One region of the Enterobacter sp. Taxon_2 genome, then DNA from elsewhere that is predicted to be linked to it. Evidence: predicted binding sites of a transcription regulator. Region 1 holds the regulator's gene; each other region holds the start of a gene.
What was found. Region 1 encodes sigma-54, which starts transcription at its own class of promoters, with help from an activator protein. Its sites were predicted from a motif close to GTTGGCACANNTTTCGCTNT; they were not measured.

Region 1 (3,980 bases):
AGATGCAGGACAACGGCAAGCCGGTGAAAGGTCACGCTACGCACATGCACTATGAGCTGGCGAAGGACCTGGTCATCCTGACCGGTAATGCGTACCTGGAACAGCTGGACAGCAACATTACCGGCGACCAGATTACCTATCTGGTAAAAGAGCAAAAAATGCAGGCCTCCAGCGAGAAAGGCAAACGCGTCACCACCGTACTGGTTCCGTCGCAGCTGCAGGATAAAGGCAAAGGCCAGGCCCCGGCACAGAAGAAGAGTAACTAATTCGTTATGGCAACATTAACTGCAAAAAATCTCGCGAAGGCCTATAAGGGCCGCCGTGTCGTAGAAGATGTCAGTCTGACCGTCAACTCCGGCGAAATTGTAGGGCTACTTGGCCCTAACGGTGCGGGTAAAACCACCACTTTCTACATGGTCGTTGGCATTGTGCCGCGCGATGCTGGCAACATTGTCATTGACGATGAAGACATCAGTCTTCTGCCGCTGCACGCGCGCGCACGTCGCGGGATCGGCTACCTGCCGCAGGAAGCCTCCATTTTCCGTCGTCTTAGCGTTTACGATAACCTGATGGCGGTCCTGCAAATTCGTAACGATCTGACCAGCGAACAGCGTCAGGATCGTGCCAACGAGCTGATGGAAGAGTTCCACATTGAGCATCTGCGCGACAGCCTCGGTCAGGCTCTCTCCGGGGGCGAACGCCGTCGTGTTGAGATTGCCCGTGCGCTGGCCGCAAACCCGAAGTTTATCCTTCTGGATGAACCGTTTGCGGGCGTTGACCCGATCTCGGTTATCGACATTAAACGTATCATTGAACACCTGCGTGACAGCGGGCTTGGCGTACTGATCACCGACCACAACGTCCGTGAAACGCTGGCCGTGTGTGAACGCGCGTATATTGTGAGCCAGGGCAATCTGATCGCCCACGGTACGCCGCAGCAGATCCTCGAAGACGATCATGTTAAGCGCGTCTATCTTGGGGAAGACTTCAGACTCTGATAGGGTAGAGGTAACGTAACGCCGAACCGGAGAAAAATGCTCTGAACATGAAGCAAGGTTTGCAATTAAGGCTCAGCCAACAACTGGCGATGACGCCGCAGCTACAGCAGGCAATTCGCCTGTTGCAACTGTCCACGTTAGAACTTCAGCAGGAGCTCCAGCAGGCGCTGGACAGCAACCCCCTGCTGGAACAAACCGATCTTCATGACGAGGTAGATACCCAGCAATCGCAGGAGACAGAAGCGCTCGACACCGCGGATGCACTCGAACAAAAAGAGATGCCGGACGAGCTTCCGCTGGATGCCAGCTGGGATGAAATCTACACCGCCGGAACCCCTTCCGGTACGCGTGCAGACTACCAGGATGATGAGCTACCGGTCTACCAGGGCGAAACCACCCAGTCACTGCAGGATTACCTGATGTGGCAGGTGGAACTTACTCCCTTCTCCGATACCGACCGCGCGATTGCCACCTCAATTGTCGATGCCGTTGACGACACTGGCTATTTGACCGTCACGCTGGACGATATTCTGGAAAGCATGGGCGACGACGAGATAGAGCTTGAGGAAGTTGAAGCCGTTCTGAAGCGCATCCAGCGTTTCGATCCAGTAGGCGTGGCCGCAAAAGATCTGCGCGACTGCCTACTGATCCAGCTTTCTCAGTTCAGCAAAGAGACGCCGTGGCTCGACGAGGCGCGCTTAATCATCAGCGATCATCTGGATCTGCTGGCGAACCACGATTTCCGCTCCCTGATGCGCGTCACGCGCCTGAAGGAAGAGGTGCTGAAAGAAGCGGTGAATCTGATCCAGTCGCTCGATCCGCGCCCGGGACAGTCGATCCAGACCAGCGAGCCCGAGTACGTCATCCCGGATGTGCTGGTCAGAAAACACAATGGCCGCTGGGTCGTTGAACTGAATTCAGACAGCATCCCTCGTCTGCAAATCAACCAGCAGTATGCCTCCATGTGCACCAGCGTGCGTAACGACTCCGACAATCAATATATTCGTAGCAATTTGCAGGAAGCGCGATGGCTGATCAAAAGTCTGGAGAGCCGAAATGATACGCTGCTACGCGTCAGCCGCTGTATTGTCGAACAGCAGCAGGCGTTCTTTGAGCAGGGCGAAGAGTATATGAAACCGATGGTACTGGCGGATATCGCCCAGGCCGTCGAAATGCATGAATCAACCATTTCCCGTGTCACCACGCAGAAGTATCTGCACAGTCCACGCGGTATTTTTGAGCTTAAGTATTTCTTCTCCAGCCATGTGAATACCGAGGGCGGCGGCGAAGCGTCGTCAACGGCCATTCGTGCCCTGGTGAAGAAGTTGATCGCCGCGGAGAATCCCGCGAAGCCACTAAGCGACAGTAAGTTAACCACCATGCTGTCCGATCAGGGTATTATGGTGGCACGTCGTACTGTTGCGAAGTATCGAGAGTCTTTATCCATTCCGCCGTCCAACCAGCGTAAACAGCTGGTCTGACACAACCGATAAGGAAGACACTATGCAGCTCAACATCACTGGACAAAACGTCGAAATTACTGAGGCTTTACGCGACTTTGTGAACGCGAAGTTTGCAAAACTCGAGCAGTATTTCGAAAGGATCAATCAGGTCTATATTGTGTTGAAAGTGGAGAAAGTGACTCATATCTCGGATGCCACCCTGCATGTTAACGGGGGTGAACTGCATGCCAGTGCGGAAGGGCAAGACATGTACGCTGCTATCGACGGCTTGATTGATAAGCTTGCACGACAGCTCAATAAACATAAAGATAAACTGAAACAACACTAATTGTCCGGGCAGTTAACGGGTGCAGGACGGCCTGTTGTGAAACACAACAGGCCATTTGTACAGTTAGCGCTTAGGTGAAATTATGATGAACAACGATTCCGCTCTTCAACTGAGCAATGTCCTTAACCAGGAATGTACCCGCAGTGCGGTTCACTGCCAGAGCAAAAAACGTGCGCTGGAGATCATCAGTGAACTGGCCGCAAAACAGCTGGGCCTGCCGCCGCAGGTGGTGTTCGAAGCGATTCTGACCCGTGAAAAGATGGGCAGTACCGGTATCGGCAACGGCATCGCGATCCCGCACGGCAAACTGGAAGAGGATACCCTGCGTGCCGTTGGTGTGTTTGTGCAACTTGAAACACCCATCGCCTTCGATGCCATTGATAACCAGCCCGTCGATCTCCTCTTCGCGCTGCTGGTGCCTGCTGACCAGACGAAAACCCATCTGCATACGCTGTCGCTGGTCGCAAAACGTCTGGCCGATAAAACCATTTGCCGTCGGCTGCGCTCGGCCCAAAGTGATGAAGAGCTCTATCAAATTATCACTGAAGCAGAAGGCAATCAGGATGATGCATAACCAGGAGATGGCCTTCACATCTGTTGTCCTGAGGAGAAACGGAACATGGTGCTGATGATTGTCAGTGGCCGTTCAGGGTCGGGGAAATCCGTTGCTCTGCGCGCGCTGGAAGACATGGGTTTTTACTGCGTCGATAACCTGCCGGTCGTGTTATTGCCCGACCTGGCCCGCACGCTTGCGGAGAGACAAACCTCTGCCGCCGTCAGTATCGACGTCCGTAACATGCCTGAATCGCCAGAGATCTTCGAACAGGCCATGAGCAACCTGCCTGATACGTTCTCGCCTCAGCTGCTTTTCCTCGATGCAGACCGCAATACGCTGATCCGCCGCTACAGCGATACCCGTCGCTTGCACCCGCTTTCCAGTAAGAACCTCTCTCTGGAGAGCGCGATCGATGAAGAGAGCGACCTCCTGGAGCCGCTGCGCTCTCGTGCCGACCTGATTGTCGACACCTCTGAGATGTCCGTTCACGAGCTGGCGGAAATGCTGCGTACCCGGTTGTTGGGTAAACGCGAGCGTGAGCTGACGATGGTGTTCGAATCCTTCGGCTTTAAGCACGGTATTCCGATTGATGCGGATTACGTTTTCGACGTGCGCTTCCTGCCTAACCCGCACTG
Region 2 (3,980 bases), 470 kb from region 1:
CGCGCGGGATTATTCTCTGCCAGCGTCAGGGCATCCATCGGCGAATAGACGATCCGCACGTCCGCACCGCGCGCTTTTGCCTGCAGCAGCGAGCCGTTTTTCCCCGGCACGCGCATCGCGTCGCCAAAGGTGCAGAAAATGACGTCGGGCTGGCTGGCAATTTCAATACAGCTGTCGATGCGCCCCATCGGCAGAACGCAGACCGGGCAGCCGGGGCCGTGGATAAACTCGATATTCTCCGGCAGCAGCTGGTCGAGGCCAAATTTGAAGATGGCGTGCGTGTGCCCGCCGCACACCTCCATGATCCGCAGCGGTCTTTCTTTCGTGTAGTCCAGCCGCGCTGCTCGCGTTTTCAGGTAGCCGATAAGCTGCAGCACCTGCTCCGGCGCGCGGTATTCATCAACGTAACGCATGATTACCGCTCCTCGCCGTACAGCAGCGCGCCCACGTCAGGCTCCACGTCGAACATATTTTGCAGGGCGTTGAGCGTGTCGTGGGCTTCCGCTTCGTTAATTACGCTCATGGCGAACCCCACGTGCACCAGCACCCACTGGCCGAGACGCGATGCGCCCGTTTCATCTGTGTTGCCCACCAGCGTCAGGTCGACATCGCGCAGGATGCCGCAGACCTCGACTTTGGCCTGATTACCGTCGATGGCGTGAATTTGCCCAGGTACGCCTATGCACATCGCTCGTTCTCCAGCCACTGTAGCCAACTGTCCATGCCGTCACCGCGCGTGGCGGAGACCAGCAGGATCTCAATCTCCGGATTCACTTCACGGGCATACGCCAGGCACTTATCCACGTCGAAATTCAGGTACGGCAGCAGGTCGACTTTGTTCAGCAGCATGACGGACGCGGCGGCAAACATATGCGGGTACTTCAGCGGTTTGTCTTCGCCTTCGGTCACCGAAAGCACCGCCACCTTGTGCCGTTCGCCCAGGTCGAAGCTCGCCGGGCAGACCAGGTTGCCGACGTTTTCAATAAACAGAATGCCGTCATCCGCCAGCGGCAGACGCGGGGCGGCGTCGGCAATCATCTGCGCATCCAGGTGGCAGCCTTTTCCGGTATTAACCTGGATTGCCGGGGTGCCGGTTTCGCGAATACGCGCCGCGTCGTTAACGGTTTGCTGGTCGCCTTCAATCACCGCGCAGGAGACGCGCCCGTTCAGGCGCTTGAGCGTTTCCGTTAACAGCGTGGTTTTGCCGGACCCGGGGCTGGAGACCAGATTCAGCACCAGCTGTTTGCGGGTGGCAAAGCGGGCGCGGTTGCGGGCGGCGATCTGATTATTTTTGTCCAGCACGTTGATTTCCACCTCCAGCATCTGGCGCTGGCTGATGCCCGGCGCGTGGGTGCCCGCCTCCCCGTGGCCGTAGTGCAGATCGCCCACAGCGGAGCGTTGCGGGGCGAAGGTGATACCGGTCAGTGCCGCAGAAGGTCGTGGGGCAGGAGAAAAGGGCGCGGAGCGAAACGCGGAATGGGGGCGATGTTCATCCCCTTCTATATACAGGTTGCCTTCGGCGCAACCGCAGGTACTACACATACTTTACTCCTTCTCGATTTCGAGACGTTGGATCTGCATGCCGTCATCCGCCACGATGCGAAGACCGGTGCTCTGACACTGCGGACAGCGCTGAACCTTTGATGACAGCAGGGTGACGTACTGCTGACACTGCTCGCACCAGCACTCCGCCTGCTGCTCTTCAATATGCAGTTCGCAGCCTTCCGCCAGCGTGCCGCGGCACACTAGCTCAAAGCAGAAATGCAGGGCGCTTGGCTCGACGCAGGAAAACGCCCCGACCTTCAGCCAGACGCCGGTAACGCGTTTCGCGTGGTTTTGCACTGCCTGCTGTTCGATAAGTTCCAGAGCCCGCTGGCAGAGGGTGATTTCGTGCATGACGCCTCCTCAGTGAATTGCGCCATTGAATGCAATAACGGTGCCAGCTTGATTTTTGTTAAGGCGTGACGATGTCAACGCTGTCGAAATGACACGTCGACACCGCGGCGTTGACAGCGGTTTTGTAATTAAATCCATTAAAAATCATATAGATAAAAACTGGCATGGAATCTGCTTAACAGCCGCTATCTCCATTAAACGGATACCTTCTATGACTATTTGGGAAATCAGCGAAAAAGCGGATTACATCGCGCAGCGTCATCAGCAGCTGCAGGACCAGTGGCACCTTTACTGCAACTCGCTGGTTCAGGGCATTACCCTCTCGAAAGCGCGTCTTCACCACGCGATGAGCTGCGCGGCACAGGGGGATATGCGCTTTGTCCTGTTCGGCCATTTCACGATCAACGTGACCCTGGCAGATAACTTCAACAGCCACACCATTGAGTACCACCTCGAGACAAAAGACGGCGAAAAACAGTGTATTGCGAAGGCGCAGCTGATGGCCGACGGCATGGTGGACGGCCACGTCAGCAACCGCGATCGCCAGCAGGTGCTGGAGCACTATCTGGAAAAAATCGCGCCGGTCTATAACGGCCTGTACGCCGCCGTTGAACGCGATCTCCCGGTCAACCTGAAGCAGCTGATGGACGGAAATGCCTCAGCGAACGTGGCCTGACCCTTGCGTGTCGAGAAGTGTCGACAAGACAGTTTTTCGTCAAAAATGACTATCACCAGAGGATGACCCGGTGAACCGTTTTGTAATTGCCGACTCGACGGTCTGTATTGGCTGTCGAACCTGTGAGGCGGCGTGTTCGGAAACGCATCGCCTGCATGGGCTGCAGTCCATGCCGCGCCTGCACGTCATGCGTAATGAAAAAGAGTCTGCCCCGCAGCTCTGCCATCACTGTGAAGATGCTCCCTGCGCGGGTGTCTGCCCAGTGAATGCCATCACCCGTGTTGATGGCGCTGTCCAGCTGAACGAAAGCCTGTGCGTAAGCTGCAAGCTGTGCGGCATCGCCTGCCCGTTTGGCGCGATTGAATTTTCCGGCAGCCGTCCGCTGCACATTCCGGCGAACGCTAACTCGCCAAAAGCCCCGCCTGCGCCACCGGCTCCGGCACGCGTAAGCACGCTGCTGGACTGGGTGCCCGGCATCCGCGCCGTGGCGGTGAAGTGCGACCTGTGCAGCTTCGATGAGCAGGGTCCGGCCTGCGTGCGCACCTGCCCGACTAAGGCATTGATTCTGGTTAACATCCGCGACATCGCCCGTACCAGCAAGCGTAAACGCGAGCTGACCATCAACAGTGATTTTGGCGACCTTTCTCTGCTACAGGCGCTTAACGAGGGGGCGAAATGAACGCGGCAATGATGATTACCAGCGCGGTAGCCTGTTTTACTGCCGCCGCTGTTCTGGCGCTTATCTTCTCATTCCATAAAACCCTGAGCGGCGCGATCGCCGGGATTGGCGGGGCGGTAGCTAGCCTGATGATGCTGGCGGCAGGCGGCGTTGTCCTGCTCGGCGGCCAGTCCGCAGAAACCGTGATGCCGCTGATTCGGCACACCGTTGAGATCACGCCCCTGAACGCCATCTGGCTGGTGACGTTTGGTCTGTGCGGGCTGTTTATCAGCCTGTTCAATATCGACTGGCACCGCCACCCGCACGCTAAAGCTAACGGCCTGCTGGTCAATCTGGTGATGGCGACGGCGGTCTGTACCGTTATCGCCAGCAACCTCGGCGCGCTGGTGGTGATGGCGGAAATCATGGCGCTGTGCGGCGTGTTCCTGACGGGCTGCAGCGCCTCCGGGAAATTATGGTTTGCGCTGGGACGCCTTGGGACGCTGCTGCTGGCGCTGGCCTGCTGGCTGGTGTGGCAACGCTTTGGCACGCTGGATTTCTCTGCGCTCAACGGGCATCCGCTGGGGAATGACGTCTGGCTGCTGGGCGTTATCGGCTTTGGCCTGCTCGCTGGCATCATCCCGCTGCACGGCTGGGTGCCGCAGGCGCATGCGAATGCCTCCGCGCCCGCCGCCGCGCTGTTTTCGGTGGTGGTGATGAAAGTGGGTCTGTTCGGAATTTTGGCGATTA
Region 3 (3,980 bases), 1.3 Mb from region 1:
TGGGCTGATGGCGCAACACGCTGGCCTGAACGGTTTTCTGCTGGCACTGCGCGAGGTCGTCACCTCCCCACACGTGGAGCTGGCGGTACATCTGTTTGCCGACCTGGCGCTGGCAACCTCATTCCTGGGCGTGGCGCTCGGCCTGTTTGATTATCTGGCCGATCTGTTCCAGCGCCGCAATACCGCGGCCGGACGGTTACAGACGGGCGCAATTACCTTCCTGCCGCCGCTGGCGTTCGCGCTGTTTTATCCGCGCGGATTTGTGATGGCGCTGGGGTACGCAGGGGTAGCGCTGTCGATCCTTGCCCTCCTCCTCCCTTCCCTGCTGGCATGGAAAAGCCGCCAGCAGCATCCTCAGCAAGGGTATCGCGTGGCGGGCGGAAAACCGCTGCTGTGCGTTGTGTTTGGCTGCGGGGTGGTGATTATTCTGGTGCAGGTGTTGATTGCAGCCGGGATGCTGCCGGAAGTGGGTTGAAATGTATATCCCAATGGCAAGTCCATTTTCTATGTAATAGCAGGGGATAATTCCGTTCACTAATACTCTTCTGCTACCTGTTTTGTCCGCTGCGGTGAACGTGTTAAGGGGGCTATCGCCGCCCCCTTAACAATCCCGGCTCCCGGCAAGAAAATCGCCGCTTCGCGGTGCCCTCATCTTATTCCTTACGGCTTTTCGGGGACGGGCGGATGCAACGTCCCTGTAAAGCCGCCCTCGCCGCGCATCCATGCGCGTCGCCCCGGCCTCCAGGAAACGATTCGGCGATTTTAGCCGGACTCCCGCCCCCTCCATCTTCTTCATCGTCTGCATGGGGCACGGGTGTTGCATCCCCGCTAAAATCGGCGAACCGGAGACCGGGGGACAAGGGCTGGACGCCATGGATGGCGGCCAGAGGCGAAGCGAGACAGGATGTCGAGTTGAGCCGACCGCAGGCAGACGGTCGTGAGGTGAGCGCAGTGCGAAGCACCGATTTTCCGCGGGGCCGCGGGGATCGATAAGGGGGCCGCGGTGGCCCCCTTATCTCGTTCACAGGTAAAGATCGTATTATTTTCTACTGACTGGAGGTGAACGAAACAAATCCACCTAAGTTAATAAAAAATTGATCAGTGCAAACAGCAGCTCTTAAACTTCTTCCCGCTGCCGCAAGGACACGGATCGTTACGCCCGACCTTTGTGCCGTTCACAATCGGCTTCTTCGCTTCCGGCTGCTGCGGGTTGTCTACCCAGTATTGATATAAACGCAGTGCCGCAGGCTGGATGCTCTCGATGCTGGCGATGTACTCCTCTTCGGACAGTTCATCCAGCTTTTCGCTGTTCTCTTCCGTTCCGTGCAGCGCAATCACTTCAAGATCGGCCTTCAGGGCTTCCGGCAAGGCTGACCAGTCCGTCAGCGCCACGCCGCGCATATAGCCGTAGCACCACTCTTCCACCACGGTATAGCTCTCACCGTCAACGTCGTTATAGCCAAACATCGGTTCGAACTGATCCGGGTATTCACTCAGGCGCTCGGCAATATCGTTCATGTGCTTAAAGCAGAGATCGATAAAACGGTTCATCTCACGATCGTTTTTCCAGCGCGGAATGTACTTCTCGCCACCCCAAACCGCCACCAGCCAGGCATCTGGCTCAACGACAACAGGACCGGAAAGCACTGCGGTAAGCATGCCGTCCAGTTCGGACACGTCAATCACGGACGCGTCATCATGACCGTAAGACATTAACGTCTCTTCAAGCCACGCCATTTCGCTTTCATTCAATGGGCCTTCAGTCATCGCTGATACTCCTGCAAAAAAGGAAACGATCCTAACACATATCTCACCCCTCTCCGGGCTGAAGTTTAGGTCTTTATTGCTGCAAAAACGTGCAAACCGTGACCTTTGCACAACTTATGGGCTTTATTGTTAACGATATGTGATCTCCGCTGTAATTTCTTCTCCTCCCGCAAGGCGGCATAATGCGGCGCTCTATACTCAAACATGTCGCATGCTCGTCAATGGGTTAACCATTCTGGCAACGTTTTTGCTTAACGTTCTTCGCGCGTCCCTGCGCAGGGAAATCTCGCCGTAATATGCAGGATGCCGTCTGTATCGTGTTCGTTTAGTGCATTTTGTTCTTGCTCGTGTTTCGGATTGGCTGCGCCGTCGGGCGTTCGGGTTTACGCCGTGGTGCAAAAACCTCTTTGCTAAGGAACATAATAATGTCGCTGAAATTTATCAGAACTCCTCTTTCTCTTGTGTTGGCCGGTTGCCTGGTGACGGCGTTTTCCGCCCGGGCAGATATTGTGATTGGCGTGGCCGGACCGTTCACGGGTCCGAACGCCACCTATGGCGATCAGTACTGGCACGGCGCAACGCAGGCCGCTGAAGACATTAATGCCGCAGGCGGCATTAACGGTGAGAAAATCAAACTGGTTCAGGGGGATGATGCCTGCGAGCCCAAGCAGGCCGTAGCCGTCGCCAACCGTTTAGTTGACCAGGATAAAGTCAACGCCGTGGTCGGCCATTTCTGCTCCTCTTCCACCATGCCCGCATCCGAGGTGTATAGCGACGCAGGCATTATTGCGATTACCCCCGGCTCAACTAACCCGCTGATCACCGAACGCGGCATGAGCGATATGTTCCGCATGTGCGGCCGCGACGACCAGCAGGGTCAGGTTGCCAGCGACTTCATCATCGACAAGCTGAAAGCCAAGCGCGTGGTGATCATTCACGACAAAGACACCTATGGTCAGGGTCTGGCTGACGCCACCAAAGCGGCACTGGCGAAACGCGGGGTTCAGGATGTGATGTACGAGGGGTTATCCCGCGGTGAAAAAGACTTTAACGCGCTGGTCACCAAGATCGGCGCGCAAAAACCGGACGTCGTGTTCTTCGGTGGCTGTCACCCGGAAGCCGGCCCGCTGGTTCGCCAGATGCGTGAGCAGGGCGTACAGGCAAAATTCTTCTCCGGGGACTGTATTGTCAACGAGGAGATGGTGACCGCTGCGGGCGGCCCGCAGTATACCAATGGCATTTACATGACCTTCGGTAAAGACCCGCGCCTGATCCCGGACGGTAAAGCGGTTATCGAGAAATTCCGCGCCGGTAAATTCGAGCCGGAAGGTTACACCCTCTACTCCTATGCCTCCGTACAGGCCATTGCCGCGGCCTTCAAGGCCACCGGCGGCAAGGACTCCGCTAAAGCCAGCGAGTGGCTGAAGGCCAATTCCGTCGACACGGTGATGGGCAAAAAAGCCTGGGACAGCAAAGGCGATCTGAAGGTCTCTGACTACGTGGTTTACCAGTGGGACGACAAAGGAAAATATAAGGAAGTGCAGTAACGGGACGGAGTCACGCTCAACGTCGGCGGGCCTGCCCGTCGGCGCGTAATAAACATCAGGCTGCGCGGCTCGCGCAGCCTATAAAACGAGCGCGCTAAGATGAGTACATTCTTCCTGCAACAGTTAATTAATGGCTTAACGCTGGGTTCCGTCTACGGCCTAATCGCCATCGGCTACACCATGGTGTACGGCATTATCGGGATGATCAATTTCGCCCACGGCGAAGTGTATATGATTTCCGCCTATCTCTGCGCCATTGGCCTGGCGCTGCTCTCGTTCTTCGGCCTGCAGTCCTTCCCGCTGCTGATCCTCGGCACGCTGGTGTTCACCATTGTGGTCACCGGGGTGTACGGCTGGACTATCGAGCGTATCGCCTACAAGCCGCTGCGCAACTCCACGCGCCTGGCGCCGCTGATCTCCGCCATCGGGATGTCGCTTATCCTGCAAAACTACGCCCAGCTGAGCCAGGGCCCGCGCCAGCAAGGGGTACCGACCATGCTGGACGGCGTCATTCGCCTGCATCTGGGCGAAGGGTTCGTGCAGATAACCTACACCAAAGTGTTTATCCTGGTTGCCTCGTTTGCCGGCATGCTGGTGCTCACCTGGATAATTAACCGTACCCGGCTGGGCCGGATGTGCCGCGCGGTGCAGCAGGATCGCAAAATG

Region 2: the regulator sigma-54 is predicted to act here: its motif matches at 1,925-1,944, upstream of hypA (hydrogenase maturation nickel metallochaperone HypA).
Region 3: the regulator sigma-54 is predicted to act here: its motif matches at 2,002-2,021, upstream of AC4IC4_RS14290 (branched-chain amino acid ABC transporter substrate-binding protein).

The regions. Positions count from the first base shown of each region.
Region 1 covers NZ_CM178024.1:4,285,543-4,289,522, forward strand. Annotated here, with positions in the region: gene lptA (lipopolysaccharide ABC transporter substrate-binding protein LptA) at 1-266, shown strand, start outside; gene lptB (LPS export ABC transporter ATP-binding protein) at 273-998, shown strand; gene rpoN (RNA polymerase factor sigma-54) at 1,046-2,479, shown strand; gene hpf (ribosome hibernation promoting factor) at 2,502-2,789, shown strand; gene ptsN (PTS IIA-like nitrogen regulatory protein PtsN) at 2,872-3,363, shown strand; gene rapZ (RNase adapter RapZ) at 3,409-3,980, shown strand, end outside.
Region 2 covers NZ_CM178024.1:3,819,316-3,823,295, reverse strand. Annotated here, with positions in the region: gene hypD (hydrogenase formation protein HypD) at 1-413, opposite strand, end outside; gene AC4IC4_RS18100 (HypC/HybG/HupF family hydrogenase formation chaperone) at 416-688, opposite strand; gene hypB (hydrogenase nickel incorporation protein HypB) at 679-1,542, opposite strand; gene hypA (hydrogenase maturation nickel metallochaperone HypA) at 1,546-1,896, opposite strand; gene hycA (formate hydrogenlyase regulator HycA) at 2,108-2,572, shown strand; gene AC4IC4_RS18080 (4Fe-4S dicluster domain-containing protein) at 2,643-3,251, shown strand; gene hycC (formate hydrogenlyase subunit 3) at 3,248-3,980, shown strand, end outside.
Region 3 covers NZ_CM178024.1:3,005,496-3,009,475, forward strand. Annotated here, with positions in the region: gene tyrP (tyrosine transporter TyrP) at 1-475, shown strand, start outside; gene AC4IC4_RS14285 (YecA/YgfB family protein) at 1,099-1,767, opposite strand; gene AC4IC4_RS14290 (branched-chain amino acid ABC transporter substrate-binding protein) at 2,193-3,314, shown strand; gene AC4IC4_RS14295 (ABC transporter permease subunit) at 3,414-3,980, shown strand, end outside.